Regions from separate parts of the Providencia zhijiangensis genome, predicted to be linked through region 3. Evidence: predicted binding sites of a transcription regulator. Region 3 holds the regulator's gene; each other region holds the start of a gene.

What was found. The regulator ArgR, encoded in region 3, controls arginine synthesis, uptake and breakdown. The targets are predictions, from matches to a motif close to ANTGAATAAAAATACANT.
Region 1: argA (amino-acid N-acetyltransferase) is a predicted target of ArgR. The motif match lies at 3,171-3,188, and genes of this name have one in related genera.
Region 2: argC (N-acetyl-gamma-glutamyl-phosphate reductase) is a predicted target of ArgR. The motif match lies at 7,079-7,096, and genes of this name have one in related genera.

What each region holds. Positions count from the first base shown of each region.
Region 1 covers NZ_CP135990.1:3,025,325-3,035,912, forward strand. The annotation lists gene mltA (murein transglycosylase A) at 1-849, opposite strand, end outside; tRNA gene QS795_RS13810 (tRNA-Met) at 1,077-1,153, shown strand; tRNA gene QS795_RS13815 (tRNA-Met) at 1,241-1,317, shown strand; tRNA gene QS795_RS13820 (tRNA-Met) at 1,345-1,421, shown strand; gene amiC (N-acetylmuramoyl-L-alanine amidase AmiC) at 1,579-2,829, opposite strand; gene argA (amino-acid N-acetyltransferase) at 3,223-4,563, shown strand; gene QS795_RS13835 (hypothetical protein) at 4,679-5,254, opposite strand; gene recD (exodeoxyribonuclease V subunit alpha) at 5,284-7,203, opposite strand; gene recB (exodeoxyribonuclease V subunit beta) at 7,203-10,588, opposite strand, start outside.
Region 2 covers NZ_CP135990.1:3,651,587-3,662,174, reverse strand. The annotation lists gene ppc (phosphoenolpyruvate carboxylase) at 1-980, shown strand, start outside; gene gadC (glutamate/gamma-aminobutyrate antiporter) at 1,043-2,581, opposite strand; gene QS795_RS16845 (glutamate decarboxylase) at 2,659-4,059, opposite strand; gene metF (methylenetetrahydrofolate reductase) at 4,727-5,614, opposite strand; gene argE (acetylornithine deacetylase) at 5,878-7,032, opposite strand; gene argC (N-acetyl-gamma-glutamyl-phosphate reductase) at 7,135-8,139, shown strand; gene argB (acetylglutamate kinase) at 8,174-8,950, shown strand; gene QS795_RS16820 (argininosuccinate synthase) at 9,018-10,238, shown strand; gene argH (argininosuccinate lyase) at 10,316-10,588, shown strand, end outside.
Region 3 covers NZ_CP135990.1:3,477,009-3,487,596, reverse strand. The annotation lists gene tamB (autotransporter assembly complex protein TamB) at 1-53, shown strand, start outside; gene QS795_RS15940 (gamma-glutamylcyclotransferase family protein) at 57-404, shown strand; gene QS795_RS15935 (pyridoxal phosphate-dependent decarboxylase family protein) at 483-2,192, opposite strand; gene ppa (inorganic diphosphatase) at 2,643-3,173, opposite strand; gene fbp (class 1 fructose-bisphosphatase) at 3,312-4,319, opposite strand; gene mpl (UDP-N-acetylmuramate:L-alanyl-gamma-D-glutamyl-meso-diaminopimelate ligase) at 4,483-5,862, shown strand; gene QS795_RS15915 (DUF6122 family protein) at 5,927-6,337, opposite strand; gene argR (transcriptional regulator ArgR) at 6,445-6,915, opposite strand; gene mdh (malate dehydrogenase) at 7,386-8,324, shown strand; partial or broken gene QS795_RS15900 (helix-turn-helix domain-containing protein) at 8,587-8,841, opposite strand; gene QS795_RS15895 (DNA-binding protein) at 9,398-9,754, shown strand; gene QS795_RS15890 (DNA-binding protein) at 9,855-10,214, shown strand; gene ispB (octaprenyl diphosphate synthase) at 10,277-10,588, opposite strand, start outside.

The sequences.
Region 1 (10,588 bases), 450 kb from region 3:
GGTTTTATCCGATGCTACCGACGCTTTTGCCACTAATGGCACCGCACTCGCACCTCTGACAGGGACGAAAGATTGCGGTTTAAAGAAAACAAACGATGGATTACTTTCAAGTAATTCACGCACTTCTTGTTCACTGTGGGTGTTTGTCCAGTCGTGAATAGCCTGTAGGGACATTTTTTCTAAAGGCACTTCGCCTCTATCAACTAGCACCTTGCCAATACTTTTATATGCATGACCATTTTTGCCTGCATAAGCGAAGAAATTCAGTGGGCTACCATCGCCAAAATCCACGTAACCACTGCCTTGCACTTCCATCATAAAATTGTCGACAGGAGAATCGCTGTAAGCCAAGATCAGATTGTTACTGAGTGCACCATTATATATTTGCGCACGGCTAGGTAAGCGCCCCTTGCTTTTTGACGGCATACCATACAATGGATGGCGGTAATTACCTTGCGGCGAGCGGCGAGCTTCAATTACTGGCGTGTAGTATCCCGTGAATTGGACGTTTCCGTAATTGTCCATCCCTTCCATTTGGAAAGCCGACAAATTGAAACGCGATAACTGAGCAGGATCGCCCCCTGCCATCAACCAGTTTTCTATTGCGTGGTAAGTTTCATTATTGTTGTTGAATAAGCGTGGCGATGCATTTTGAATTTCCGTCACTTGGCGATTAAAATCCGGCGCATTTATTGGTCGTCCTTGCACGTTAACTTGATTAACTTGTTGCAAGTCTCTATGCAATTTCCCGTCTTTATATTGTTGTCCTTTATCTGTTGGATGAGATTGACACCCAGCCAGTAAAGAAAAGAAGACGCCCGCGATTAACCCTTTCAGCCATGAATTCATCTTTATACCACCTAACACATATCCAATATGAAGCGCACAATAGCAAACCCAAATTGAGAATGAAACGGCTATAAATATTTAGTGAGGTTATTTTTGGATTAGAAACCTTTAAAGAACAAAAAAACTACATTTTGTGCGATTTTTAAACACCACTTAATGAAAAATGAAAAAAAAACACGAAAAAACTTGCATCAGATCTCATCCCGAGTATAGTGCCCGCTATCGGACGCGGGGTGGAGCAGCATGGTAGCTCGTCGGGCTCATAACCCGAAGGTCGTTGGTTCAAATCCAGCCCCCGCAACCAATTTCTTAATTTAGTCAAACTTGATTCAGTCAAAGTAAATTCAGCAGTAAAATCAAAGTAGTATCCCAAAGTAGTGAAATATTCAGGCGCGGGATGGAGCAGCATGGTAGCTCGTCGGGCTCATAACCCGAAGGTCGTTGGTTCAAATCCAGCTCCCGCAACCAATTCCTGATATATTTAACCTCTTCAGTCGCGGGGTGGAGCAGCTTGGTAGCTCGTCGGGCTCATAACCCGAAGGTCGTTGGTTCAAATCCAGCCCCCGCAACCAATTCTTTTTTCTTTTCTTATATACCCTTTACTTCATTTTCCTTAGCCATATCAAAACCAAAACTGATTCTTAATCACTTAGTTTCTTGTTTTCAGCCAATAAAAAAGGCGACTCACATTGCTGTTTGCCACCTTCTTCGATATGTAAAATCTCGCAATTAATTACGGATAGCTAGCTCACCACCATTACGGAAATAAGCTTTGATTCCTTCAAAAATCGACTCAGCCATCTGCTGTTGAAACTTAGCGGTTTTGAGTTTGCGCTCTTCCTCTAAGTTACTGATAAAGGCCGTTTCCACTAAAATGGATGGAATTTCTGGGGCTTTTAATACCGCGAAGCCAGCTTGATCCACTTTGTTTTTATGTAGCCGGTTAACGCGGCCCATGCGTTTTAAAACTTCATCCCCAAACTTCAAGCTGTCATTGATCGTAGCTGTTTGCACCAGATCTAACATGGTGTGGTCGAGATACGCATCGCCGCTTTTACTCACACCACCAATTAAGTCAGCTTCGTTCTGAGTTTGAGCAAGGTAACGCGCCGTGTTACTGGTTGCCCCTTTCGTGGACAATGCGAAAACCGATGAACCATTCGCTGAACGGTTGGTAAATGCATCCGCATGAATAGAAACAAACAAATCGGCCTGCATCTTTCTCGCTTTCGCCACGCGAACTTTTAATGGAATAAAGACATCCTCATTACGCGTCATATAGGCCCGCATTTTCGGATCTTTATCAATCAGCGTTCTCAAGCGACGAGCGATTTGTAAAACCACATCTTTTTCACGGATCTTATACTTACCAATCGCACCGGGGTCTTCCCCACCGTGGCCTGGGTCAATCATAATGACAATCGGCCTATCGGTACCCGCTTTCCCCGGTTTTTTCGCCTGTACCGGCATACTCTCTTCTAAATCACCTTTGTTGTAATCTTCAAGGAGTGCCAATAATGGGTCGTCGTTGGTTTCAACACCTTTACCTGGATAGAAATCCATGACTAAACGGTGTTTAAATTCAGCAACTGGCGGTAGAGTAAAGAACCGAGGAGATACTTTGTTTTTAACTTCGAAAACCAAACGTACCGTTTTAGGATCAAACTGCCCGACTCTCACTAATTTTAAGTAAGGGTCTCGAGACTGAATTTGGCTACCCATATTCTTAAGAACGTTATTTAATTGAACGCCCTCTAAATCAACAACAATACGCTCAGGATTGTTTAAAACAAACTGGCGATACTTTAAAGGAATGCTGGATTCTAGAGTAATACGGGTATAACTCGAGGCTGGCCAAATACGAACGGCAACAACGCTACTACTGGCAGCAAAACCGAATGGGCTGACACTTAATAGCATAACTGCCGCCGCACCTTGCAATAGGCGACGTTTTGATGGGCTGTGATCTTGATGACTCATCAATAATTCCGAATCTATATCCTGAAAAGTTTAATAATATCTAAGACAAGAGATAATATATTAGCGACTAATTCGCACTCTATCTAGTTCTTCATCCTTTGTCATTACCAATCTATTCTATTTATATCCCAGCACGCATCTATTCAATGCAATATAAACGCCACACTTGCGTAATTTAAATAGTTAATGATGCTCAATTGTCGAATAACATTTATTGGCAATTATCTGATATGCAGATTGTATTGTTGTGATTATATCCATTTATATTTAGAGATATGTAAACCTTAAAAATAAATTTGTTACTTTTATTGTCCTAACTTTTACTTGATATTTTCCGCCAAAAAGAATAAAAATACAGTTATTGCGAATAAAAATTCAGTTAAGAGGGTGATTATGAAAGAGCGCAGCACCGAGTTGGTTGATGAATTTCGCCATTCGGTACCTTATATAAATGCCCACCGTGGCAAGACATTTATCATCATGCTTGGCGGTGAAGCAATTGCGCATGAAAATTTTCCTAGTATTGTCAACGATATAGGCCTACTGCATAGCCTTGGTATTCGTATTGTCGTTGTTTATGGCGCTCGACCTCAAATTGAAGAGATCCTCGCTGAACATAATTATGATGCCATTTATCATAAACATACCCGCGTTACTGATGCGAATACCCTTGAATACGTTAAGCAGGCTTCTGGAGCATTACAGCTCGACATTACCGCTCGTTTATCGATGAGTTTAGGCAATACGCCATTACAAGGGGCACACATTAACGTCGTGAGTGGTAATTTTGTGATTGCGCAGCCTTTAGGTGTCGATGATGGGATTGATTATTGCCATAGCGGCCGCATTCGTCGCATCAACGAAGATGCTATCAACGCTCAACTCGATAATGGATCTATCGTGTTAATTGGTCCTGTGGCAGTCTCTGTCACAGGTGAAAGCTTTAATCTTACCTCTGAAGAGATTGCAACTCAGCTTGCCGTTAAAATTAAAGCCGAAAAACTGATTGGTTTCTGTTCATCTCAAGGGGTAGTCGATAAAGACGGTAATATTCTGTCTGAACTCTTCCCGAATGAGGCGGAAACACGGATCCAAGAATTAGAGTCTGAAGGAGATTATTATTCTGGAACAGTTCGCTTCTTGCGTGGCGCGGCTTCCGCCTGCCGCCGAGGCGTACGCCGTAGCCACTTACTTAGCTATCAAGAAAATGGCTCGCTGATCCAAGAACTCTTCTCTCGTGATGGTATCGGTACACAGATAGTCATGGAAAGCTCAGAAAAGACTCGCCGTGCGAATATCAATGATATCGGTGGGATTTTAGAGCTGATTAGACCCCTTGAGCAGCAAGGTATTCTAGTTAGACGCTCACGGGAACAACTCGAAATGGAGATCGATAAGTTCACAATCATTGAACGTGATAATTTGGTGATCGCTTGCGCAGCACTTTACCCCTATCCTGAAGAGAAACTAGGCGAAATGGCTTGCGTGGCTGTTCATCCTGATTACCGTAGCTCATCACGCGGTGAAGAATTACTACAGCGGGTTATGGCACAAGCTAAACAACTTGAACTGGATAAACTGTTTGTCTTAACCACAAGGAGCATTCATTGGTTCCAAGAACGTGGTTTTATTCCAGCAGAAATTGAGATGCTTCCTGTCAAAAAGCAGGCACTTTATAACTATCAGCGTAAATCGAAAATTTTAATGCTGGATATTAAAAGCCAAGCCGCTTGAAATCGCCCAGAAAGTTGGCAAACAAATTAGTTCGCCATACTCTCTAACTAACGTTCATAAACCCAGATATTCAAGTAATACTCTGGGTTTTTCTTTGATACGACCTAATCTTAAGTTAAGCCATTTGTACTACTCGGCACTTCTCGCACAGTGGGTTTTGCTCTAACAGTGGACGTAAAATCGCTTCCATTTCAGCAAAAGAGGTACCGTAAAAATAGAATGCGGTTTCTGTTGGGCCATCCCAAACACCGTGGATCCCACCGATATCTTCAACCGCTTCATCAAGCTGATCAAAAAGATCGTTAATATCATTATTTTCATAGACTTCATCAGCTAAATCTGTGCCATTGAAATAAATCGCCAACCCTTCATCCGCTCCAAAATCGATTTGAACGTCTTCACCATGAATAGTTAAGCGGGAACCTTTAGGGGCTAACATCGCCGAAAACATTTGAATAATCAGGCTGATATTCTCATCACTTGCATCACTTAGTGCCAATTCAATATCACACTCAGCAACTTCGCCATTTTCAGCTAATTGGGTACCACCACCACTAACTTGGATTTGCCCTTCTTTACCTAATTTTTCCATGGCTTGATCAAATGCATCTTCCAAATCTGCACGGCGAGCAGGATCAATTTTGGCATTCAATGTTACTGTCACGGCGGTCATTTGTTGCTGGTTTTCCATATTGGTACCTTAAATGTCTAGGAATTAATTTAACTGCTCAAACCGTAGTGTTCAAACTGTAGCGCTAAGCCACTACGGCGTTTAGTCGGTGTTTCTATCGCACGGCGTAACACTTTTTTGCTGCCATACAATGAAAGTTCATTTTTAGCTCGTGTCATCGCGGTATAGACGAGCTCTCGAGTGATTACGGGCGAATATACATAAGGTAGAACCAAGGCGGTATGAGCAAACTCTGAACCTTGAGATTTATGAACCGTCATCACGTAAGCCGTTTCATGTGTTGGCAGTCGATTGGGTTGGATCCCACGAATGGAGCCATCAGGAAACTGGAAATAAGCTCTCATTTGCCGCTCTTCATCTAACAAGATAATACCAATATCGCCATTAAAGAGGCCTAGTGCGCTATCATTACGGCTGATCATAACCGGCCTTCCAACATAATGCTTATGCTGCAAGTTATACGGTTTTGTAATTAATCCTTGGCGATGGAGTAATTTTTCAAGTTTGTCATTTAAACCAGAAACCCCGTAAGCCCCTTCCCTCAATGAGGCAAGTAGACGGTATTGATTAAATTTATGTAGGACATCGGCAGGATTTTCCCTTGCTTTAACGGCTAGTAAATAGTGCTGATAGAACCCTACAGCATCTAATAACATGTTAGCGTAGCTTTCACTAATTTCAGCTTCAGCATCGTTTTCGTTATCTGGCATAGCGTTAGGAATATAGTTATGAATATCCGTGAAACCCTGCGTAAGAATATCATCCACCCTTTTCACATTTCCGGCATTGACGGCGAAAGCCAACTGGCCAATTCCTGAATCCGCAGAAAAACGATAACTGTGTCTTAATAGACATAAACTATCACGGATAGCAGGCCCTTTATTTGAAGTAAATTCACTTAATGAGCATCCTGCCAATCGCTCCAGCTGAGCGGCTCGCTCAGGGCTATAGCCTTTATTCGCGAAACGGCAGATATCCCCTAAAACCGCCCCCGCTTCAACAGAAGCGAGCTGATCTTTATCACCTAAAAATATCAATTTAGCTGAATCAGGCAGTGCTTCAATGAGCTTACCCATCATGGGTAAATCCACCATGGAAGCTTCGTCAACAATCAAGATATCAAGTGCTAGCGGATTATCACGGTGATAACGAAACTGCTGGCTTTCAGGCTGAGCCCCTAATAATCGGTGTAATGTTTTGGCTTGAGAGGGGAGTGATTCACGCTCATCGTCATTTAGCGGCAGCTGTTTCATCGCATACCCTAATGACTCGGTTAAACGAGCGGCAGCTTTACCTGTTGGGGCGGCTAATTCAATACGCAAACGATGTTGCTGTTGATGGCCTAACTTAATCAGCGCCGCTAAAATTTTCGCGACCGTCGTCGTTTTCCCCGTTCCAGGTCCCCCTGAAATAACCGAGACTCGGCTAGTTAACGCAATAGCAGCGGCAATTTTTTGCCAATCTATCTGCGTTGATTCAGGGAAAAGCTCCGTTAAAATCGGCTGAATTTTCGAATCATTAACAATATTATCATTCCTAACATCGGCTAATTCAGTTTCTGAAAAGAAGTGAGCTACGCACTGCTCGTATTGCCACATACGCTGGAAATAAAGGAAATCACCTGATAGCAGCAATGGAGCAACAGACCCTCCCTCAACTTCACACACGGATTCACTGGATAATAATGCAGCTCTGATAGCGGCTTGATTTGGTTCTCCAATCATTTGCCATAATTGCGCCGTAAACTCAGGATGTCTTCCCATAAATAGCACGTCAGGGCGAATATCCTCCAACGATAAGCAAACATGTCCAGACATAGTTTCTGCACTAAGCAGCGCTGCCACTACCAATAAAATCGAGTTATCTTCATTCGCAACGTTATAGGCGAATTGCACATCAAGAGGCGTGAATATACGCGCTTCAATAGCTTGATTAAATAACGCTTTCATCATTGTGGCTCCTTAGATTGAGCATCATGAAATAGCGCATCAAACTCACTGATAAATTCAATTGCTGGTCGATAAAAGAAGATGCCATTTTGAGAATCTATGCGTTCAGTTCCCCGTAAAAAGAGATAATAAACGCCGCCAAAATGAGTTTCATAATCGTAATTTGGCATCCTCTGTTGTAAAAAACGGTGTAATGCCAGCGAATAAAGCTGATATTGCAGATCATATCGATGGTCAATCATCGCTTCTGCCATCGCCTCTTGAGTGTAATAAGAGGCATCTTCACCTAAATAGTTGGACTTATAATCCAACAAATAAAACTTCCCTTTCCAGCAAAAAGTTAAGTCGATAAAACCTTTTAAAATACCTTGTACTTGCTCAAAGCTCAGAGGGGGGCAATGTTTTGATAGAGGGTCATACTTGTGAGTAACACGATCAACCTCCTTTGCATTGAGCAAGCTATCAATCGGTAAATAAAACTGCATTTCATCCAGCCTATCTTGAGCTGGAATAGCCGACAAACAGAGCCCATCATCAGCTAACGGTACATTAAGAATGGCATTCAACCAACCTTGTAACATAGAAACCCATTGAGTATCAAAGCCTGCTACTTGTAGTTTTTCTTCTAGCCATTCGGATGAAATGTCACCTGAAAAATCAATTTCTTCCATCAAACTATGTAAAAATGTGCCTGGCGCAGCACCTTTAGGGAATTGGTGCGGAGTCAGTGTGTTTTCTTGGGTTTCTTGCACCTCAACATCATGACTGACTTCAATATCCATCTTAGGGGCTAATGAGTTAGCAAATTGCTCAGCAGATAAGGTTTGCTCTTCTTCTCCATGGGAGGTGCTATAACTCAGACCGGAATAGCTTGTTACACGCCAGCTATCATCAAAGTGCCGAGAAACCGCTCTTGCTGATAATTCATCACTGGCCTCTTTAGTTAAATCCAGTTTTACCATTTCAGGGAGATCTATCGGTTGCACATCAATCACATCATTACTGAGTGCTTCGAGCATACTGTTGAGTAAAACACTGTCGCCTTCTTGGCCTTTTTGCAATAAATACCCCAGCGCGGATAGGTGCAAATCCGTATTACCTGCTTTTTTCCGGTTGCCTTTGATAAGCGGCGCGACTCCAACACTACAGTGATAAATAGCGCGAGTGAGTGCCACGTAAAGTAAGCGTAAATCCTCAGCTAAACGTTCTTCATCCGCTAGTTCGACATACTCTTGCGAATCATCAAGGTCGAGCTTCGTAACGTAATCATCACGGTCATGAAACAGGCCTTTTGATTGAGGCAAAAAGTTACTCGCAAACGGCAACCAGACAATTTTATATTCTAGCCCTTTAGACTTATGTATGGTGCTGATTTGCACCAAATGTCTATCACTTTCAAGGCGCATCTGTTGTGCATCTGATTGATGGTCTGGGTGAGCAATCTGCTGCGCTAACCAACGGGTTAGTGTGTGCTCACCTTCAAGTTGGAGAGACGTCTCTTGAAGTAATTCACCAATATGCATGAGATCCATCAAACGACGCTCACCTTCAGAACCCGATAGCAAGGTTTCAGCGATATGTCGCTTGGACATAATCCCACGTAACATGGGTAAAACACCGCGCTTACGCCAAATTACAGCATAGTGAGCAAACTCATCAACTAAGTTTTCCCACGCTTTTTCATCGTAATTTAGGTTATCAATATCTTCCGCCGTTAAGCCTAATAACCCCGTCGCTAAGGCGCTTCGCAACACCCGTTCTTTTTCTGGTGTTAATACTGCCAATAATAGCCAGAGAACCTCTTTAGCTTCTTGGGTCGCAAACACGCTTTCTCGATTTGATTGGAATACCGATGGGATATTCAGTTGATTTAGCGCATCACGGATCAATATCGCCTCACGACGACTGCGCACTAATACGGTGATATCCGAAGCTTCTACAGGCGTTTGCTGCTGCTTATTTTCAAAGTAAGTGGTCCCTTTCAAACCACCAGCAAGATATCGTCCTATTTGTGCTGCACATTGCTGCGCAAGGGCTTGTTCATATTCAGAAACGGAAACAGCTTCAGCTTGCTGCTGCCAGAAAGTGAGCGCTTTCACTTCTTTCCCGTCATGGATCAGTTTTTTGTGGCGATTATGAGCCGCAAAATTAACGCTTTGAAATGGAATTTGTTCAAAAATAAATGGGTTTTCAGCATGGTGAAAAACCTGATTAACCGCCTCAACCATACTCTGTGATGAGCGATAGTTTGTCTCTAACGTATAGTGAGCACTAACTTGCTTTTTCGCCGCAATATACGTGAAGATATCCGCACCACGGAATGCATAAATGGCTTGTTTCGGGTCTCCGATAAACAGCAATGCAGTGTCTTCAGTTTCCCTATAAATACGCTGAAAAATACGATATTGCTGCGGGTCAGTATCTTGAAACTCATCAATCATCGCCACAGGGAAGCGCTTAGCAATCGCTTCGGCAAGTAATGCCCCACCGTCTTGATGCAGCGCTCTATCCAGTCGAGTTAGCAAATCATCAAACCCTAATTCACCGCGCGTTTGCTTTTCATGAGCGATAGTTTGGCGTACTTCACTAATCGCCTGCGGGATAATTAAATCTTTAATCGTCAGCGCCTGGGCAAGCAATTCATCCACTAATCTGAAAACAGAATGGGAAGGCCCCGAACCGCTTTTGGATTTTTCATCTAATCGAGATTGCGCAAAACGCTCTAAAATATCTCTTGGTAATTGATAATCATCGGTGCTTTGTTCTGCCCAATCGGTTATTTTTTCTAGCCACGCTGGTAAATAACGCGCGCTGTAGCTACGTTTGTCTACATCAGAATCAGAGATTAGCTTTTCAAAATCAGAGACATTTTTTGCCCATAAATCTTTTAAATTCTGAATTAAACCAATCAAACGTTGATGGCGCTCTTCAAGGGTTTCAGGTAATTCCGGCTGATTGATAATGGCAGGAATATCCCCTTGCAAGAATGGCTTAATGTCATTCAATAGTGCTTCAGGCCCATTCCACTCGGCATGAACCACTTTAGTCATCGAATAATCCAGAGGATAAAAATGACGACGCCAAAAATCCGCACAGGCTTGTTTCTGGATAGGAAATTCATCTTGGATCATGGTTTGCTCAAACAAAATGCCTGATTCAAACGCATTGTGCGCTAACATTCGTTGGCAAAAACCATGAATGGTGTAAATAGCCGCTTCATCCATTTGACGCTCAGCAGCTAATAGCCAATTCGCCGCAAAAGCGCGTTGTTCTTCGCTCGATAATTCTGTTAACAGTGTGAGATATTCTGGTTCCGATTCAAATCCCAAGCCATGTCGTAAACACGCCAAGCGCATCTTATGAATACGCTCACGAATACGCCCAC
Region 2 (10,588 bases), 170 kb from region 3:
GGGCGCAGTATCGTGCACAAGATGCCCTGATTAAGTTGTGCGATAAAGAAGGCGTAAAACTGACACTGTTCCATGGGCGTGGCGGCACCATTGGCCGCGGTGGTGCTCCGGCACACTCTGCACTACTTTCCCAACCACCGGGAAGCTTAAAAGGCGGACTGCGTGTGACGGAACAAGGCGAGATGATCCGCTTTAAGTTTGGTCTCCCGCAAGTGACCATTAGCAGCTTAGCCATGTATGCGAGCGCTATCCTTGAAGCTAACTTACTGCCACCGCCAGAGCCGAAAGAAGAGTGGAAGGCGGTGATGAATTCGCTGTCTGATGTGTCTTGCGCGATGTATCGCGATTATGTGCGTGAACAGCCTGACTTTGTCCCGTATTTCCGTGCGGCGACCCCAGAGTTAGAGCTGGGTAAATTGCCATTAGGTTCTCGCCCTGCAAAACGTCGTCCTACTGGGGGCGTTGAAACCCTTCGCGCTATCCCTTGGATTTTTGCGTGGACACAAAACCGCTTGATGTTGCCCGCGTGGTTAGGGGCAGGTGCGGCGCTGAAACATGTTATCGAAAAAGAAGGCAAGCAAGCGGTACTGGATGAAATGTGGCAAGAGTGGACATTCTTCAAAACCCGTATTGCGATGCTGGAAATGGTGTACGCGAAAGCCGATTTATGGCTGGCGGAATACTATGACCATTGCCTCGTTGAAAAACGTTTATGGCCTCTGGGACAAAAGCTGCGTGACCAGTTATCTGAAGATATTAAGAGTGTTTTAGCTGTTTCTAAAGATGAAGCGTTGATGGCGGATTTACCGTGGATTGCAGAATCTATCGCGCTACGTAACGTCTATACTGACCCACTGAACGTTCTTCAAGCCGAATTGCTCCAACGTTCTCGTCAACAAGAGCATCCAGACCCACGTGTGGAGCAAGCGTTGATGGTGACCATTGCTGGTGTTGCGGCGGGTATGCGTAATACCGGATAACGATTAGTTTCTGTCAGTAAAAAGGCTGCCAATTGGCAGCCTTTTTCGTTTATGGTTGAACGTTATTTTTTGTTCTGATCATTATGGATCAGATGGTAAGGCGAACGCGCCCGTGGATGGATAAAGAAATGGTTAGTTGGGGCATTGTGCGTTTTGATATGCACCATGGAGACGTTGGTGGATTTTCCGGCTTTATTGTGGAATGCATAAATCACAAAAGGTAGCAGGAAGATAATCACAAAACTGACCGCTAGCAGCGTTACGTAAGTCGTATCATCTGCTCCGCCTGGTAATGAACTTGGCGGGAAGAATGACACCACAAATGCCAGAATTGAGATCACTAACCCAACAAACGCGATTAATAATTTAAAGCCTTTACCGCCCGGTACGTTGAATGCCCGTTTTTTATCTGATTGTTTGCAGACTAAATGCATATAACCGAGGAACAGCATAAAGTAGCTACACAGATAAATAACAACAGTTAATGCCAGCGCTATCAGGAAGGACATATTCCCGCCGCCGCCTGTGTTGGTGAGGACAATAATCGCCACCGTGGTGATCAGTAATTGGGAAATGACTAACGTGACTGGTACGCCGTTTTTATTCACTTTGGCAAAGCTTTTCGGCAGAATTCCTTTTTGTGCAGCGACATACATCCCACGGGAAGGCCCTACAATCCAAGAGGCAATTTCCGCTAATACGCCGAGTAACAGCAACGCAGCAATAATCCGTACTGCCCACTCTAAGGTGGAATTAAAGTGGCTAACGAGAACTTCAAAGGTTTGTACCACACCCGCAGACAGGTTGATTTCGCTGTTAGGGATCACGGCAGCAACCGATAAACCACCAATAGAGCTTAAGCAAATCGCCGCAATCATCAGTAAAAACATTGCCGCAGGATAATCTCGACCAGGGTTTTTCATTTCGTTGACGTGGGTTGCTGAGGCTTCAACACCCATGTAACTGAGAATAAAGGCAACAAAGACCACTAATGTGCCGATTTGAGTGAAGTCAGGAATAAAGGTTTTTGTGCTCATCTCGATAGCTAAAGGGGCACCACTTGCCAAGTAGCTAATCGCTAGCCCAACGAGAATTAAAGCCGGTAATAAAATCCCAGCAAAGAAACCGACTTTTGCGATACTTGCTGTATATTTGGTTCCCCCAAATTGGGTAAAGGCGAGAACCCATAAAATTACCAGAGCACCGATAGTTTTGGTGACGGGATCGGTATTGAGCTCTGGCCAATTTAATATGTAGGATAGGGCGCCGAGTACAAAGTACAGCATCGGAATAAAGCCTATCGCAATTTGTAAATAACCAAATGAAATCGCCGCAAATCCCCAACGCTCTCCCAATGTGTTGGAAACCCACGCGAAAATTCCCCCTTCTTCCCAGCCTTCAACGGTAGCCATTTCGGCAGCACATAAGGCTACGGGGATAAACCATAGCAATCCCCCTAAGAGTAAAAAGAAAACTAAACTGAAACCCGATGTGGCGAATGTCGGATATTCATAGACCGCCATCACCATAGACGCGGTGATCGCAAAAAAACCTAACAAGGTGAGTTGTTTTGCGGCTGGAGCTGTTGTTGACGTCGCCATGCCTATTCTCCTGTCATATGTTTTACGAAGTCAGTCGGCGCATAAATGAATACGCCGACTGGATAAACGACTAAGGATTAGCTGTGATTGAAACCGCCGCTTTCTTCTTCAGAAAGTGGTGTACTGACAGGGTGTTTCTCGAAATATTCGAGGGTGCGTTTGAAGTCTTCGATGAGTAATGAGGCGAGGTCGAGGCTGACACCGTGACGGACTAAAATACGCTGGATCACCAGATCTTCACGGTTTGCAGGCATTGAGTAAGCGGGGACTTGCCAGCCGCGGCTACGTAGTTTGTCTGCAATATCATATAAAGAGTAGTTACTGGTTTTCGCACCGTCTTTTAATTTCCATGCCAGTGCTGGGATACCTTTGGCACTATCGCCATCAAAAATCATCTCAAATGGGCCCAGTTTTTCAATTTCACGGGCAAGGTATTGAGCGGTGGCATAGCAGGCATTATGAATTTTGGCGTATCCTTCGCGACCAAGACGCAGGAAGTTGTAATACTGTGCAATGATTTGTCCACCCGGACGAGAGAAGTTTAATGCGAAGGTTGGCATGTTACCGCCAAGGTAGTTCACATTGAAAATGAGCTCTTCTGGGAGATCTTTTGCTTCACGCCAAATTACCCAACCAGCGCCTAATGGCGCTAAACCAAATTTGTGTCCAGATGCGTTGATGGATTTAACGCGAGGTAAACGGAAATCCCATTCCAGTGTAGGCGCACAGAAAGGCGCGAGGAAACCACCACTTGCACCATCCACGTGGATAGGAATGTCTAAGCCCGTTTCTTTTTGCAGTTTATCCAATGCATCATGAACAGCTTTCACGGGTTCGTATTGGCAAGTGAACGTCACGCCTAGAGTTGGAACGACGCCGATAGTATTTTCATCAACGCGTTTGATAACTTCTTCTGGGCTCATGATCAGGCGGTCGCCTTCGAGCGGAATTTCACGCAGTTCGACATCAAAATAACGGGCAAATTTATGCCAACAAATCTGGACAGGACCACAGATTAAGTTAGGTTTATCGGTTGGTTTTCCTTTGGCTGCTTGTTTTTTACGCCATTGCCATTTTAACGCCAGCCCCCCTAACATTGCGGCTTCTGAAGAGCCAATCGTTGAGCAGCCTAATGTGTTGAGCGCGTCAGGAGAGTTCCATAAATCAGCGAGCATATGCACGCAGCGGTTTTCAATTTCGGCAGTTTGCGGATATTCGTCTTTATCAATCATGTTTTTGTCGATAGAGAGATCCATCAAACTACGAATTTCGTCATCTACCCATGTTTGGCAAAATGTCGCTAAGTTTTGTCGGGAATTACCATCTAGCATTAGCTCATCACGAACTGCACTAAATACATTTCTCGGGTCGCTTTCTTTGATTGGGAATTTCGTTTTTGGTAAGGATTGGGATAAATCAAATGAAGCATAAATATCATCTAATTCACTATATTTTGAAGATACTGATTTATTATTCATACAACGAATCTCCTCAATAATTGAGATGTTATTACTAGGAATGATCAATAATCTTATATTTTCATATAAGCATAAAAATAAAACAGAATAAAGTTCTTTAAAAGAAAGTCTGATTTTAATAGTGTTTTTTTTGATTATTTGTTTTCATGGTAAATATGATTTAAATTCGAAGTTAATCAGGTATAACAATTTATCAACATTGTTAATCTGGGTTTTCACTACGTCATTCAATGTGAAAAAATGAGTTGCATCAATGGGATGTGCGGTTTCCTTGATTTTGTAAGCTATTGAAAAAATAATATTTTCATTATCAGGAAAATAATGGTGAAGAAGGATAAAATAGCGTTTTATGTGGTTTTTAATGATATTAAGCAGTACATCATTAAAAGACTATTTGTTTTGGATTGATCTAATTTCAGGTTTTTAATTAAATATTTAATGTATTTTAATTCTATTTGGACATATTCAATTAATTATTTATGCCATAATTTTAATATCTAGTCTAATAATGACTGGTTTTAGCCTGTATTAACTATGGAAAATGGAATTATAGAGAATGGCGATAAATAGAATAGAGGAAAGGGGAATATGACTGGGTTAATTCACGATAAATGAATTAACCCGATAAGTAATATGGAATAAAGTGGCTGCTTCACCTTACACCCAATTATTTTGGTCTAACGCCTAATGTATGGCAAATGGCGTAAGTCAATTCAGAGCGGTTTAAGGTGTAAAAATGGAAATCTTTTACGCCTTCACGACTTAAAATTTTCACCATGTCCATGGCAATTGACGCACCAACAAGATTGCGGCTTTCAGGGTCATCATCTAAGCCTTCGTACATTCTATTCATCCAACTTGGGATACGCACATTGGTGATTTTGGCAAAACGTTCTAGCTGGCGGAAGTTAGAAACAGGCAAAATTCCCGGTACGATTTCCACATCAATACCCGTTGCTACGCAGCGGTCACGAAAACGTAGGTAGCTTTCAACATCAAAGAAAAATTGGGTAATGGCACGGTTGGCTCCGGCTTCAATCTTTTTCTTCAAATTGATTAAGTCAGCCTGAGCACTTTTGGCCTCAGGGTGTACTTCAGGGTAAGCGGCGACGGAAATGTCAAAGTCAGCTTCAGTTTTCAGTAATTCAACCAAGTGCTCTGCATACATATCGGGCTTACGGCTGTTATCAGGAAGGTCTCCCCGTAATGCCACAATATGGCGAATACCGTTGTTCCAATAATCTCGAGCGATAGTTTTTAGCTCATCAGGGCTGGCATCGATGCAGGTTAAGTGCGGTGCGGCTACTAATCCTGTTTTGTCTTTGATATCTTTAATGATGCTATGGGTTCTATCTCGCTCACCGGAGTTAGCGCCGTAGGTGACAGAGACAAAATTCGGTTTTAAGACCTTGAGCCTATCGATAGATTTCCACAATGTCTGTTCCATTTCTGCTGAGCGAGGTGGGAAAAATTCAAATGAGACATTAATCTGCCCATCTAATTCAGCTAAATTCTGGTTCAACGCCTCGCGCTGATTTGCGTGAAAGAAACTCATACCCTGTGACCTCGCCTCAAGAAACTGATTATGTAATGATTATTTTCGTTATTTGATTATATGCATTCTTTTGTACTTCTATACGTTTAGACGTCCAAATAGAGATTACGCGATATTGAGAGAGAGAGTCAACTCCTAAATCAAATTTGGAATTGATGTTTTTTCAGGCGCAATAAGAGAAAAATTCATGATGGGGAAATGCGGAGCCGAGTGACTCCGCATGCGGTACAACATTACTTAGTAAAACATTATTCAATAAAACACTATTCAGTAAAACAGAAGTGCTCGACCATTTGGCTGATGAGTTGGCGGGTTGGTTCAATAAAGCTCATATCGATGAACTCATCAGGCTGGTGGGCTTGTTCAATAGAGCCGGGGCCCAGCACCAGTGTCGGGCAAAGTTCTTGGATAAATGGCGCCTCCGTACAGTAGTTTACGGTTTCCGCTTTTTTACCTAATAACTGCTCAATGACTGCGACCATTTTATGATCTGTCGGGCATTCATAGCCAGGGATCGGGGGGTGCATCTCTTCAATGGCTAAGCGACCCGGCCATTTTGCTCGAACGGGTTCGAGAGTTTCATTGAGTAGCTCGTCCAGATCTTGCAACGTTAAACCTGGCAGTGGGCGAATATCCATATGTAATTCACAGCAACCACAAATTCGGTTCGCTGCATCACCACCATGAATATGACCAAAGTTCATGGTTGGATACGGGATCACAAACGCAGGGTTGTTATAGCGCTCTTTCAATGTATTTCTCAAAGTCATTAAGTGAGAGATAGATTCATGCATTAATTCAATGGCATTAACGCCTCTATCTGGATCACTGGAATGCCCAGATTGACCTGTAATACGAATGGCATTGGAAAGGTGTCCTTTATGCGCGCGAATAGGCTGTAATGACGTCGGTTCACCAATGATGGCGAAATCAGGGCGTAATTCGGTACTGGCGGCAAAAAAGCGAGCACCAGCCATCGAGGTTTCTTCATCTGCCGTGGCAAGAATATGCAGAGGGCGCTTTAAGGTACTGAGGTCAACATCACGCAGCGCATCAATAATAAAGGCAAAAAAACCTTTCATATCGGCGGTGCCTAGCCCATACAACTTGCCATTATGTTCGGTGAGTTTAAACGGATCTTTACTCCAGCGACCCTCATCAAATGGCACGGTGTCCGTATGACCACATAGCATCAATCCTCCGTTACCCTCGCCAATCGAGGCTAACAGGTTATATTTATCTCGGGTATCAGGGACCGGTTGAATATTCACAGTAAAGCCTAAGGTTTCTAACCATCCACCTAATAGCTCCACCAGCGCTCGGTTACTCTGATCGAGTTGCGAATCGGTCGCACTAATCGACGGCGTGGCGATTAATTGACGATAAATCTCAATAAATGCAGGTAATTTAATATTCACTGTTGACAGCCTTTATCCATAATAGTATCAATATTCATGCACTTTATTTGAATAAAAATACACATTAAACTGTTTGGGTCACGAGTACAAGGTAGAAAACACATGTTGAACACACTCATTGTCGGGGCCAGTGGTTATACTGGAGCAGAATTAGCCGCTTACTTACAACGTCATCCCGATATTCATCTTTCTGGGCTGATGGTTTCTGCACAAAGTGCGGATGCAGGTAAATGCTTTTCTGATTTACATCCCCAGTATAAAGGCATTATCGACCTTCCGGTTCGGCCGCTTACCGATGTGGCTGAGGCAGCAAAAGGGGTCGATGTTGTTTTCCTCGCGACCGCCCATGAAGTGAGTCATGACATCGCGCCCCAGTTTCTTGAAGCGGGTTGCGTGGTGTTTGACCTTTCGGGTGCTTATCGTGTTCAAGATGCAGCTTTTTATCCGCAATACTACGGTTTCGAACATACAAATACCCAGTGGTTAATGCAAGCAGTTTACGGTTTAGCGGAATGGCAGGCAGATAAAATCCGTCAAGCTCAGCTGATTGCGGTGCCGGGGTGTTATCCAACGGTTTCTCAACTTTCATTAAAGCCGCTGATTGAAGCGGATTTGCTCGATGAAAACATGTGGCCAGTGATTAATGCGACCAGTGGAGTTTCAGGGGCAGGGCGCAAAGCTTCCATGACGAACAGCTTTTGCGAAGTGAGCTTACAGCCTTACGGTATTTTCACTCACCGTCATCAACCTGAAATCGCGACGCATCTAGGTAGAAATGTGATTTTCACGCCACATTTAGGCAATTTTGCACGGGGCATACTGGCGACCATCACTTGCAAAGTGAAAGCCGGCGTTACAGCGGAGCAAATTAGCCAAACATTTAAAGATGCGTATCACGATAAACCGTTAGTCCGTTTATATGATAAAGGCGTTCCTGCACTGAAATCGGTGGTTGGCACGCCATTTTGTGATATCGGCTTTGTATTGAAAGGTGAGCACCTGATTTTAGTAGGTACAGAAGATAACCTATTAAAAGGTGCCGCAGCGCAAGCGGTTCAGTGCATGAATATTCGGTTTGGTTTCAACGAAACGCAATCATTACTTTAATGCTCTTATGGCAATTTATTAAGGATAAATCCCCATGCAACCTTTAGTCATTAAATTGGGTGGTGTGTTACTCGATAGCGAAGAAGCCCTAGAAAGATTATTTACGGCGATCCAAACCTACCGTCAGGCTCATCAACGTGAGCTGGTGATTGTTCACGGTGGTGGGTGTTTAGTCGATGAATTAATGCAAAAACTGCAATTACCCGTCGTGAAAAAGCAAGGATTGCGTGTCACACCAGCAGATCAAATTGACATTATTACGGGTGCACTAGCCGGAACGGCGAATAAAACCTTGTTGGCATGGGCGATTAAACATCAATTGCAAGCGGTGGGTTTATCCCTTGGGGATGGGCACAGTGCAGTGGTTACGCAAATTAATGATGAACTCGGTCATGTGGGTAGTGCGAAAGCGGGTGATGCGAAGTTACTGAAACTATTACTGTCTGCGGGATATTTGCCAATCATTAGCTCTATCGGGATCACTGAAGAGGGGCAACTGATGAATGTCAATGCAGACCAAGCGGCGACAGCGATTGCTCAAGCACTGAATGCAGATTTAGTCCTGCTTTCTGATGTGAGCGGTATTTTGGATGGTAAAGGCCAAAAGATTGATGAAATGACCACCGCTAAAGCGCAGAAACTGATTGATCAAGGCATCATCACGGATGGAATGATTGTTAAAGTGAATGCGGCGTTAGAAGCGGCGTCCACATTGCAACGTCCAGTGGATATTGCGAGCTGGCGCCATGCGGAACAGTTGCCATCATTATTTAATGGCACCGCGATTGGCACACGAATTCTTGCTTCTTGAGTGCAGAACTGAGCAAGCAAATAGACAAATCAAACATTTATTTTAAAAGAATTGGGATAGGTAATTTATGAAAAAGGGCATTAAGAAGATTGTATTAGCGTACTCCGGTGGATTAGACACGTCGGCTATCATTCCATGGTTAAAAGAAAACTACGATGACTGTGAAGTCGTGGCATTCGTTGCTGATGTGGGTCAAGACAGAGAAGACTTAGTCGGTGTTGAGAAAAAGGCCCTGCAATCAGGTGCTTCTGAATGCTATGTAGTTGACCTGCGTGAAGAATTTATCAAGGAATATATCTACCCAGTGCTGAAAACAGGTGCGCTGTATGAAGGTAGCTATTTACTGGGTACGTCAATGGCGCGTCCAATTATCGCTAAAGCACAAGTTGAAATCGCACTGAAAGTTGGTGCAGATGCCGTCGCGCACGGCGCGACCGGTAAAGGTAACGACCAAGTGCGTTTCGAAAGCACTTACACCGCATTAGCACCACAACTGAAAGTGGTTGCACCATGGCGTGAGTGGGACTTACGTTCCCGTGAAGCTCTGCTGGATTACCTGAAAGAACGTAATATTCCAACAACTGCTAGCTTAGAGAAAATCTACAGCCGTGATGAAAACGCATGGCACATTTCTACCGAAGGCGGCGTATTGGAAAGCACATGGAATGCCGCTAACCAAGATTGCTGGGTATGGACTGTTGATCCGAAAGACGCACCGGATGAAGCTGAGCTGGTGACGGTTGGCGTGAAACACGGCGAAGTGGTTTCTGTAAACGGGAAAGCGCTGTCTCCATTAGGCTGTTTAGAAACATTAAATACGCTGGGTGCAAAACATGGCGTGGGCCGTATCGATATCGTGGAAAACCGTTTAGTGGGTATGAAATCCCGTGGCTGCTATGAAACCCCAGGGGGCACCATCATGATGGCAGCACTGCGTGGTGTTGAGCAATTAGTATTAGACCGCGATAGCTACAAATGGCGTGAACAGCTAGGTCTGGAAATGTCTTATGTGGTGTATGACGGTCGCTGGTTTGCGCCACTTCGTCATTCTTTGCAAGCAGCAGCAGAATCTCTGGCTCAGGATGTGACCGGTGAAGTGGTTCTGAAATTGTATAAAGGGCAAGTGACGGCTATCCAGAAGAAAGCGGATAAGAGCCTGTACTCTGAAGAGTTTGCAACATTTGGTGAAGATGAAGTTTACGATCACAGCCATGCTGGTGGGTTTATCCGCCTCTACTCACTCTCTTCACGTATTCGTGCGCTGAAAGAACAGAACAAAGCAAAATAGTTTTATCAGTATGACTCCGACAGCCAAATAAGGCTGTCGGGCAGATACTTATTTTATCAATCAGGTAGGGACTCGTTATGGCACTTTGGGGTGGACGTTTTAGTCAGCAGGCAGATCAACGGTTTAAACAATTCAATGATTCACTGCGTTTTGATTATCGCTTAGCTGAGCAGGATATTATTGGCTCTGTGGCATGGTCAAAAGCATTGGTCACAGTTGGCGTGCTGTCTGATAGCGAGCAAAAATCTCTCGAGCAAGCACTCAATGCGCTATTGGCGGAAGTGCAAGCCGATCCTGAGATTATCTTGCAAAGTGACGCCGAAGATATCCATAGCTGGGTAGAAGGTAAA
Region 3 (10,588 bases):
CTGTTTCTGGCGTTAATCAGGCTTTGGACCTGCTTTATCAATTCGAGTTTTAATATATGCGTATCATTGTTTATGGCAGTTTAAGGCGCAAGCAAGGGAATCATCACTGGATGACTTATGCTCAGCTGCTAGGTGAGCATAAGCTAGAAGGTTATGAACTGTATGACCTTGGATATTATCCAGCGGTTATCAGAGGGAATGGCACGATTGAATGCGAAGTTTATCGTATCAATCCGTCTATTCTGACTGAGTTAGACGAACTGAAGAAAAATTCACAAGATTATGAGCGTGAGTTAATTCCAACACCTTACGGTAATGCGTGGATTTATCTCTATAAACACTCAGTTGAAGGCCTGCCTCACATTAAAAGTGGTGATTGGCTGAAGCGCCATGAAGAAGAGTAATCAGTAGTTTATCTGTAATGAGTCATCAAGAAAAACGCCGAGCATTGAAAATTCAGTGGTCGGCGTTTTTTATAAATGTTAAGCGCGGCTCATTGCTTGGAGCATTTTCACAAACTCATCAATATGATGGCGTTCTGTGGTTGGGTTCATAAAGACCGCTTTTTCGCCTGGAATGTACACAAAACGGTTATGTTCGGCATAAGTTGAGCAGGCGATGGAATCCACCCAATTGGTGAATAGCCCAGCTTTACCGCGTGTTAAGAACAGATTGCGGTGCCATTTGCTATTTCTAATCATGGTTTCATAAGCGGCTTTATCGCTAGCGCAACTTAATTCATAGTTAAAAATGTCCTGTGGATCCGCATTCAATTTAGGGGAATAAAGACGAAATCCGACACTAGGCCCCTGATTTTGAGGCACCATAATCGCCGCATTTTCCATTTCAATCAACTGGTTGCGCATGTAGTTAGCATTTTGTAGGCAGTGAGCAATGATAGTTTGGTACCCTTCAATACCGAGATAATGTAGCCCTGCATAGGCGCCAAAAATCCCAACCCCACTGCGACTACACTCAATGGTGGATTGCAGGTGAGTTTGCCCTTCTAAATCGTGTTCAAAGTACGTGAAGTTTTCAGGTGAGTTTTCAAGCGCTTTGAAATCATTGCCATCACGTACCATCACTAAGCTCGAGGTGTAAGGAACGTAGCCCCATTTATGGAAGTCGATAGTGATGGAATCAGCATATTTAAGTTGTTTGAATTTTTCGACGGTGTGGCGTAATCCAAACAGTGTGGCTTCGTTGATAGCGAGCGGGTTGGTATTAAAATCATAATTAATGAAGAAAATAATTGGCCAGCCGACCGCAGCATCCACGTGAATATGCGGTTTTTCTGTCACTTCGAATTCTTCACACAGACGGTTTCGCAATTCATAAACCTGTTTTATTTCATCGACACCAAAGGTATCTGTGGTACCTGCGGTTAATAAGATCACGGGGATCTTGCAGTGGACGGTATAACAAGCACGGATCTGCTGCTCTAAGTCATGTAAGTCGATGGTGTTATCCGAGGAGACTTTGATACGAATGGTTTTGTTTTGAATATCCACACCCAGTAATGACAGGTTAGTCATGTTGGAGTAGTGGCCACCTTGGGAGTTGATGATCCGATAGTCTTGATCCACAGACATACCCAGCTGGCGAGAATCTTTTAATGTTTTACGAATGCCAAATAGGTAACCATATAAATTACACATGGTTCCGCCTTGAGTGAATAATCCAGACGCTTGGTTTTCATCATAACCAATTAAGTTAGCGACTTGTCTAATCACTGTTTTTTCCATGGAGTCGGCGACGCCAGAATATTCGCAATAGACCATGTTGGGGTTGCCTAAAAGACCAAGCATAGAGCCGTATAATGCAGGGTCTGAAGGCATCGCAATCACGTTTTCGACAGATAATGGGTTTTCCCAGTTTTTACATAATGCGGAAGCAAAGGCTAGCAGGGTATCTTGTTGATCTCCCGGTAAATTAATCTGTTGTTGGACGTGGGATTGCTGCGCCAGCTGATTGAACCACTGAGCACCATTTGGATATTGATTGATTAGCTGACTGTCTGCGAGTGTGGTTTTACGAAATTGGGTGATAGCTTGGATTTTTGGGTCATTAAATATAGGCCATTTATTCGGATCGCGGCTAAAAAAGTTCGCCACAATATTATGGTACTGCTGTTCGAATTCGGGTGTGAGTAGGTTCGCACTTTGGCGAGCAAGAAGCTCTGATTGATTCACGCTAGACTCCCATTTACATTTATACAATTAATGATTTATGTAAATACTCTACACCTGAATCTATATTGATTTAAATAATATCAAATTGACTAATTTGGCTGGGTTGTTAATTTAACTTTGTGATAATAAAGAGATTAAAGTTAATCCGGCCGTTTTTTACTAAGGAAATATATTCCTATATTGATATGTCAATCACAGATTTATAATCTAATAAATATTTATTTTTAATTGTTATTATTTTGAGTTTTTTGTTAAAAGCAGATAATTAATCCAATAATAGTTAAATGTTCGGTGGGTTAGTTCTGATTGGAGTTTCGGGCTGTATAACCGCCGATATATATCACTGAATATTATGAAATTGTGAAAAAACACTAATATTGAGAGGGGAAGATATAGGCAAAAAAAAGCACTGGTCAAAACCAGCGCTTTTCTATCCACAGAAGGGATTAATTATTTTTTTGCAGCACGTTCGAAAGAAGCGATGATTTCAGCTTTAGCTGCTTCTGCATTCTCCCAACCGTCAACTTTAACCCACTTGCCTTTTTCTAAATCTTTGTAATGCTCAAAGAAGTGAGTGATTTGCGCACGCAGCAGTTCAGGAATGTCGTTCACATCTTTGATGTGATCGTATTCTTTGCTCAGTTTAGTGTGCGGTACTGCAACTAATTTCGCATCTTCACCAGATTCGTCAGTCATTTTCAGTACGCCAACTGGACGGCAACGGATAACTGAACCTGGTTGTAATGGGTATGGAGTTGGTACTAAAACGTCAACTGGGTCACCATCTAAAGACAGGGTGTTGTTGATGTAACCGTAGTTGCACGGATAGAACATCGCAGTAGACATGAAACGGTCTACAAACAGTGCGCCAGATTCTTTATCAACTTCATATTTGATTGGATCAGCGTTAGCTGGGATTTCGATGATTACGTAGATATCTTCAGGCAGTTCTTTACCTGCCGGTACATTGTTCAGGCCCATTAAAATGTATCCTTATGAGTGCTTAAAATAACGTGGGGGACATTATAGCCGCAAAGAGAGGTAAAACTCACTAGTTGGAGAGAAATTCAGTCAAAAAAGGCGAGAGAGCCTCGCCTTCAGGTCAAACGGAATGTTTGATTATTCTGCGTCAGGGTACTCACGCATAAAGGATTCCGCCTTCTCAACCATGGCTTTCGTTCCCACAAAGAACGGCACACGTTGATGCAGCTTGGTTGGGATGATGTCTAACACGCGGTTAGTACCATCACTTGCTTTACCGCCTGCTTGTTCTGCTAAGAATGAAATTGGGTTGCATTCGTACAGAAGGCGCAGTTTACCTGTTGGGTGGCTAGCTGTGCTAGGGTAAATGTAAATACCGCCTTTGAGTAAGTTACGGTGGAAGTCCGCCACTAAAGAGCCGATATAACGCGTGGTATATGGGCGGTTTGTCGCTTTGTCTTCTTCCTGACAGTATTTAATATATTTCTTAACGCCCATAGGGAACTTGATGTAGTTACCTTCGTTAATGGAATACATTTTACCTTCTGCTGGGAACATGACTTTTTCATGAGACAGACAGAATACACCTAATGATGGGTCGTAGGTGAAGGCATGAACGCCGAAACCAGTGGTGTATACCAGCATGGTTGATGAACCGTAAACCACATAGCCCGCAGCAACTTGGCGATTACCTGGTTGTAAGAAGTCAGCTTCTGTAACCGGTTGACCAATTGGGGTAATACGGTGGTAGATAGAGAAGATTGTTCCAACGGAAACGTTTACATCGATATTCGAAGAACCATCCAGAGGGTCCATTAAAACGACATATTTCGCGTTTTCTGCACGGTCACCTTCGAAAATGACGATTTCATCTTCTTCTTCTGAGGCGATACCGGCGACTTCTCCGCGCGCTTTCAAAGCCGCTTTCAGTTTTTCGTTTGCATACAGGTCAAGCTTCATCTGAACTTCACCTTGAACATTCGAAACACCGCTTGTGCCGAGAATGTCAACGAGTCCAGCTTTGTTAATATCACGATGGATAATTTTAGCGCCCAGTTTGATTGCTGACAGTAATGCAGTCAGCTCACCTGTTGCATGAGGAAAATCTTGTTGCTTTTCGACGATGAATTCGCCTAATGTTTTCATGACGAAGGTCCTGAATAAAATTGACAGAAATTTGCGGGTCTTTATTGTACCCTCGGGCGGAGAGTTTATCTAAATAAAGAAAAGATTAATAGGCTAATACATTTATAAACCTGTGATTGATGAGTAGAATAGTGACAAACCTCATGCTATTGGATGGAAAAGAATGCACATACATATTTTAGGCATATGCGGAACCTTCATGGGCAGCTTAGCTATTTTAGCTCGTTCGTTAGGGCACAAAGTGACTGGGTCCGACGCAAACGTCTACCCACCGATGAGTACATTGCTTGAAAAGCAAGGCATTGAACTAATTCAAGGATTCGACCCTGCGCAGTTAGAGCCAACCCCTGATATGGTGGTGATTGGGAATGCGATGACCCGTGGAAATCCATGTGTTGAAGCCGTATTAGAGCGTGGTTTACCTTATACCTCTGGTCCACAGTGGCTTCATGATCATGTTCTTCCTGAGCGCTGGGTATTGGCAGTTGCAGGGACTCACGGTAAAACAACAACTGCGGGAATGCTGGCGTGGATCCTGCAAGATTGTGGCTATGAGCCTGGCTTTCTGATTGGTGGTGTGCCAGGGAACTTTGATGTTTCGTCTCAGATTGGTAAAAGTCCTTTCTTTGTTATTGAAGCAGATGAGTATGATTGCGCATTCTTTGATAAGCGATCCAAATTCGTACATTACAGCCCTAAAACGCTGATTTTGAATAACCTCGAATTCGATCACGCGGATATTTTTGAAAATCTCGAAGCGATTCAAAAGCAATTCCATCACTTGGTGCGTATTGTGCCAAGTAGCGGCAAAATCTTTATGCCGAGTAACGACAATAACCTCAAGCAAGTGATGAATATGGGGTGTTGGAGCGAACAAGAGTTGGTGGGAGAAAACGGTGAGTGGCATGCCGTAAAACTTAATCATGATGGCAGCCAGTTTGAGGTGTATTACCAACAAGAAAAAGTGGGCGAAGTGAATTGGTCCCAAGTCGGTAATCACAATATCCAAAATGGCTTGATGGCGATTGCTGCTGCACACCATGTTGGCGTACCTGCGAAAGAAGCTTGTTTAGCATTGGATAAATTTATTAACGCCCGTCGCCGTCTTGAGTTACGTGGTGTTGAAAATGAGGTCAGTGTTTATGATGACTTCGCTCATCATCCAACGGCAATTTTAGCGACGTTAGAAGCATTACGTAGCAAAGTTGGCGGTACTTCTCGTATTATTGCTGTACTGGAACCTCGTTCAAATACCATGAAAATGGGGATCAGTAAAAATGATATCGCACCCGCTTTAGGTCGTGCGGATGAAGTCTTCTTATTCCAACCTAGCAATATTCCGTGGATGGTCACAGAAATTGCAGAGCATTGTGTGCAGCCTGCGCGCTGGCACGCAGATATTGATACTCTCGCTAATATGGTAGTGGAGACGGCTCAGCCCGGTGACCATATTCTGGTGATGAGTAATGGCGGCTTTGGTGGTATTCATGAAAAACTGCTGGCAGGGCTAAAGCATAAAGCTGAAGCAAAATCTGACGAGTAATATGACGAATAGTCTATAAGCGCTATCGTGAATCAGAGCCCTAACCTAAGTTAGGGCTTTTTCGTTATAGTTGCTGAGGAAGTTCGATGTTTGTGCGTTCTGGTAATCCGGAGCAGCTTAACACAGTGCCTTGCATCTCTTTTTTAACGCTTCCAAGATAACAATCCACCGAGTCTGTAAATAAGTGGAACAGGCAGCCGACGGCGATGGCTTTGAATTTCCATGAAGGGAAGAAAAATAAGACGACATAAGCGATGGCAGCCCAAATGGTGTGCATAGGGTGGAAGCCTACGCCGCAACGGTCAGGATCGAAAATAGGATCGGCGAGAAGGTGATCGAGGTCGATAACCATGGTGGAAACCATTAAGAGCCCGGCTAGCTTCCAGTTTTTTCGCCAAAATAAATAGCCAAATAAAAAGGGCACTAAAAAATGGAAACCGTAGTGAACGATGTTCCGTAAGATCTCAAATAACACGGGCTTATCTCGATATGAATCAGTGGAAGACGCGTCACTATAGAGCTAAAAATACAAAGAGGGAACTGGGTTCCCTCTTTTTCGATATCTAAAATTTTTCGAAAGGACTAAAGTTCTTGCTCGAAAAGTACCAAAATGGCTTCGTACAGTTCACGAGTTGTGAAATCGTTGGTTGGCGTTGAGAAAATTGTATCATCGCCAGCGATGCTGCCTAAGATGCCTTCAGCTTTGCCTAAGGAGTCTAGTAGGCGAGCAATTAACTGTGCAGCTCCTGGGCTGGTACGGATCACAACAACAGAGTGGTTGTAGTCAACATCCAGAACTAAGTTTTTCAGTGGGCTGGTGGCAGTAGGGACACCAGGCTCAGTTGGTAAGCAATACACCATTTCCATTTTTGCGTTGCGGGTACGTACAGCACCAAACTTTGTCAACATTCTGGAAATTTTAGATTGATTAATGTTTTCGAAGCCTTGTTCTTGAAGAGCGATCACAATTTCGGCTTGTGAACTGAATTTTTCTTCTTTAAGGAGTGCCTTAAAGGCTTTTACCAAGTCTTCTTGTTTCGACATAGTGCGCATAATTAACCCATCTTTTGGTATTAAACTGAGTTGTATTATGTTGAAAAGTGCATTTTTATGCAAGAAAATTGATTTTTGAGTGTTTAATGAGCGATTTAAGATAAGGCTTTTCTGGTAGTAATAAGGGGTTTATCTTAAATTATTGGTTCGAAATTTAACTTAAAAATGAATTGATTTAACAATAAGTTACTGTAAAAAATTTGTTAAATAATCAAGCGGTGCTGAATAAATCGTCAAATAAAATTAGGTTTAATGTTAAATGCAATAGCAATAAAAACTATTTGTTAAAAAAGTGTCCGTTATCTCATTAACAGATAAGGAATTTGTTTAGAATAGAACTATTGTGTTGGTGATTTATCTCGCGTTAACACTTCTCTCTAACTGTTAAAGAATTGTTTTTTATAAGTAATGTGTTTAGTGCGTAGTCAGATGAATTCATATATTTTAAAGTACAATTAAGGAGTTTTAGAATGAAAGTTGCAGTCCTAGGTGCAGCAGGTGGTATCGGTCAGGCTCTCGCCCTTCTTCTCAAAAACCAGCTCCCAGCAGGTTCAGAACTCTCCCTCTACGACATCGCGCCAGTAACTCCAGGTGTTGCCGCTGACTTAAGCCACATCCCTACCGACGTTAAAGTGGTTGGTTTTGCGGGTGAAGATGCAACCCCAGCACTGAAAGGTGCGGATGTAGTATTAATTTCTGCAGGTGTCGCACGTAAGCCAGGTATGGATCGCTCTGACCTGTTCAATGTAAACGCAGGCATTGTACGTAACCTTGTTCAGCAAATCGCGGTTACCTGCCCGAAAGCGCTGATCGGTATTATCACTAACCCAGTGAACACCACCGTTGCTATCGCGGCCGAAGTACTGAAGAAAGCTGGCGTGTATGATAAAAACCGTCTGTTCGGTGTAACGACACTGGATATCATCCGTTCAAATACTTTCGTTGCTGAATTAAAAGGCAAGAAAACTCACGAAGTTGAAGTGCCAGTTATTGGTGGTCACTCAGGCGTGACAATCCTGCCATTACTGTCTCAAATTCCTGGTGTTAGCTTCACTGATGAAGAAATCGCAGCACTGACTAAGCGTATTCAAAACGCAGGTACTGAAGTGGTTGAAGCTAAAGCGGGTGGCGGATCAGCAACACTGTCTATGGGCCAAGCGGCAGCGCGTCTGGGCTTATCTTTGATCCGTGGTCTGCAAGGCGAAAGCAATGTGGTTGAGTGTGTATACACTGAAGGCGAAGGTGAACACGCTCGTTTCTTCGCACAACCTGTTGTATTAGGCAAAAACGGTATCGAAAAACATTTACCAATTGGTAAATTAAGTGCATTTGAAGAGAAAGCACTGAAAGATATGTTAAGCGTACTGAAAGCAGATATCGAATTAGGTGAAAAATTCATTAATGGCTAATGCCAATTAAGATTTAGCGCTTAAATAAGGGCGGAATTGCTGTCATGCGATTCCGCCCTTTATTTTTATACTTGGTAAGTTTTCACTTATCAAAATAAGGGGAAGCCCCTTGAAGGTACAATGAATGAATCTTGCCGTTTTTCAAGAAAATGGTTAGGCGTCTTGTCTTTCAGTTCTGATCAAAAATAGCGACTGATTTTAGATCTTTTTCCTCTTCTAGTTCCTTGTTTTCTAATTCACCCGTCTCCTGGATTTTCTTTGGCTTTTCACGAACTTTTCTTTCTAATAAATCACCTGTCATTGGATCATAATAGCGACTAGGCCAGATTTCTGATGGATGTATACCTAAAAAGTTTGCGATGATCCATTCACCTTTAGGCCAAGGTCTCGATAGCGCATTCGCGAGTGTTGATGAGCTCAGCCCTGCTTCGCGAGAAATCGCCGCTAGGGTTGTTCCACGTTTGCGTAAAGCCGCAATGATATCTGCTGGGTGCCAGTTTGATTTCCGTAACATCATTTTTTAATCCTTTTTTCACTCAGAATCATGTAGAGTTAGTGGTACATCTAACAGAGTATTGTGATACATTCAGTGCAATCGTTCTGTTATTGGAAATAAAATAACAGAATTTCCCAATAATAATTTCTGATTTTTTCTAAAAGTTTATTTTTATGAAACTATCGTTGTTTTTATGAAAATAACGGAAAGGTTCAGATGATTATTGTGAATTTAGCTAACACTTTGAAAATAAAAATAACTCATTTTAGTTAGCTCTCTGTTTTTTATATTTTCTTATATTTATTCTGTTTATCGCGAAGATTTATATTTCTTAATAATGTATTGAATTATTTGAAAAGAATGGGTTTCTGAATCAGCACTATAAATCCATCAATATAAAATAGTTGATACAAAGTTATTGGTATAACTAGCGGATATACAATAAAAAGCATCTATATCGATATAATTTATTAACTATTATATTTAAATATTAAAAATGGATATTGAAACGATTAAGAAAATAAAGAAAGTTTATAGTTAATCGAAGTTGTCATCATAATGACAAGGAGCGTCGATAATGAACAAGGAATGGTTAACAGCAAAAGAGCTCGTTGGACGCCAAGGGCTTCCGACAAGTACCCAAGGCATTAATGCCATGGCGAGGCGAGAAAAGTGGTTGAGTCGAAAGCGAAGAGGTATTCAAGGAAAAGCATTGGAATACCATATTAGCTCGGTTCCCATTGATTTCGAAGAGTTCACTGTGATGTATGAAACTTCGGTAGGTTATCAAATGAAGCGTGATGAACATGCGCATATTTGGCAAGAAGCTTATAACCAGCTTTCCCATGATGAACGCGTGAAGATCTTATCGTTTATTATGCGTAAAGGTGCTTTAGCTTTAATTCACCTTATTAATCAAAATAGCCATACATAGATTACATACAGTATTGAATCGAATAAATTTTTAGAAAAATAACTTTGGTATAGCGACAAAAGCAGGTTGCAAAATATAAGCTAAGCGTAAAAGTGATATTATGAAAAAATTGTGGTTCACTGCGAAAGAATTAGCAGGATTAGAAGGCCTTCCATCTTCACCTCAGGGAATTAACTTAATGGCGAGAAGGGAAGGCTGGAAAAATCGTCGTAAAAGAGGTGTTCAGGGGAAGGCCGTTGAATACTATATGGAAAGCTTGCCGAATGAGATCCAAGGTCAGCTGTCACTTCATGAGCCATCGACACCGTATCAAGTGCAACGTATTGATGCACTGCAAATTTGGTCTGAGGCTTATTACCAACTGACGGAAGATGAGCGCAAAATGTTTGTGAAATACATTCTGCGTCACGGCTTATCATCGCTATTGGCAAAAATCGAGCCTGAACCAGAAGATGAATAACCATGAAAAAAGGGTGAAATTGGTTTCACCCTTTTTAATATTGGTTTCGAGCTCTATCGTAATTATGAATGGCGCTGAATAGCAACGTGCGCTAAACCAATTAACGCTTCTTTATACACGGAGTCTTCCAGAGCATTTAAAGCATCAATGGCTTTTTGAGCTTCTTCCTGCGCGCGTTGGTAAGTGTATTCTAATGAACCGCAGCGTTTCATTGTGCCAAGGACGGTATCTAAGAGATGGCGACCATTTCCTTGCTCAATCGCTTGCCTAATTAGCGCAGACTCTTCCGCATTCCCATGCTGCATTGCGTGCAGTAGTGGTAATGTTGGTTTCCCTTCATCAAGATCATCGCCAGTGTTTTTACCTAACTGGGT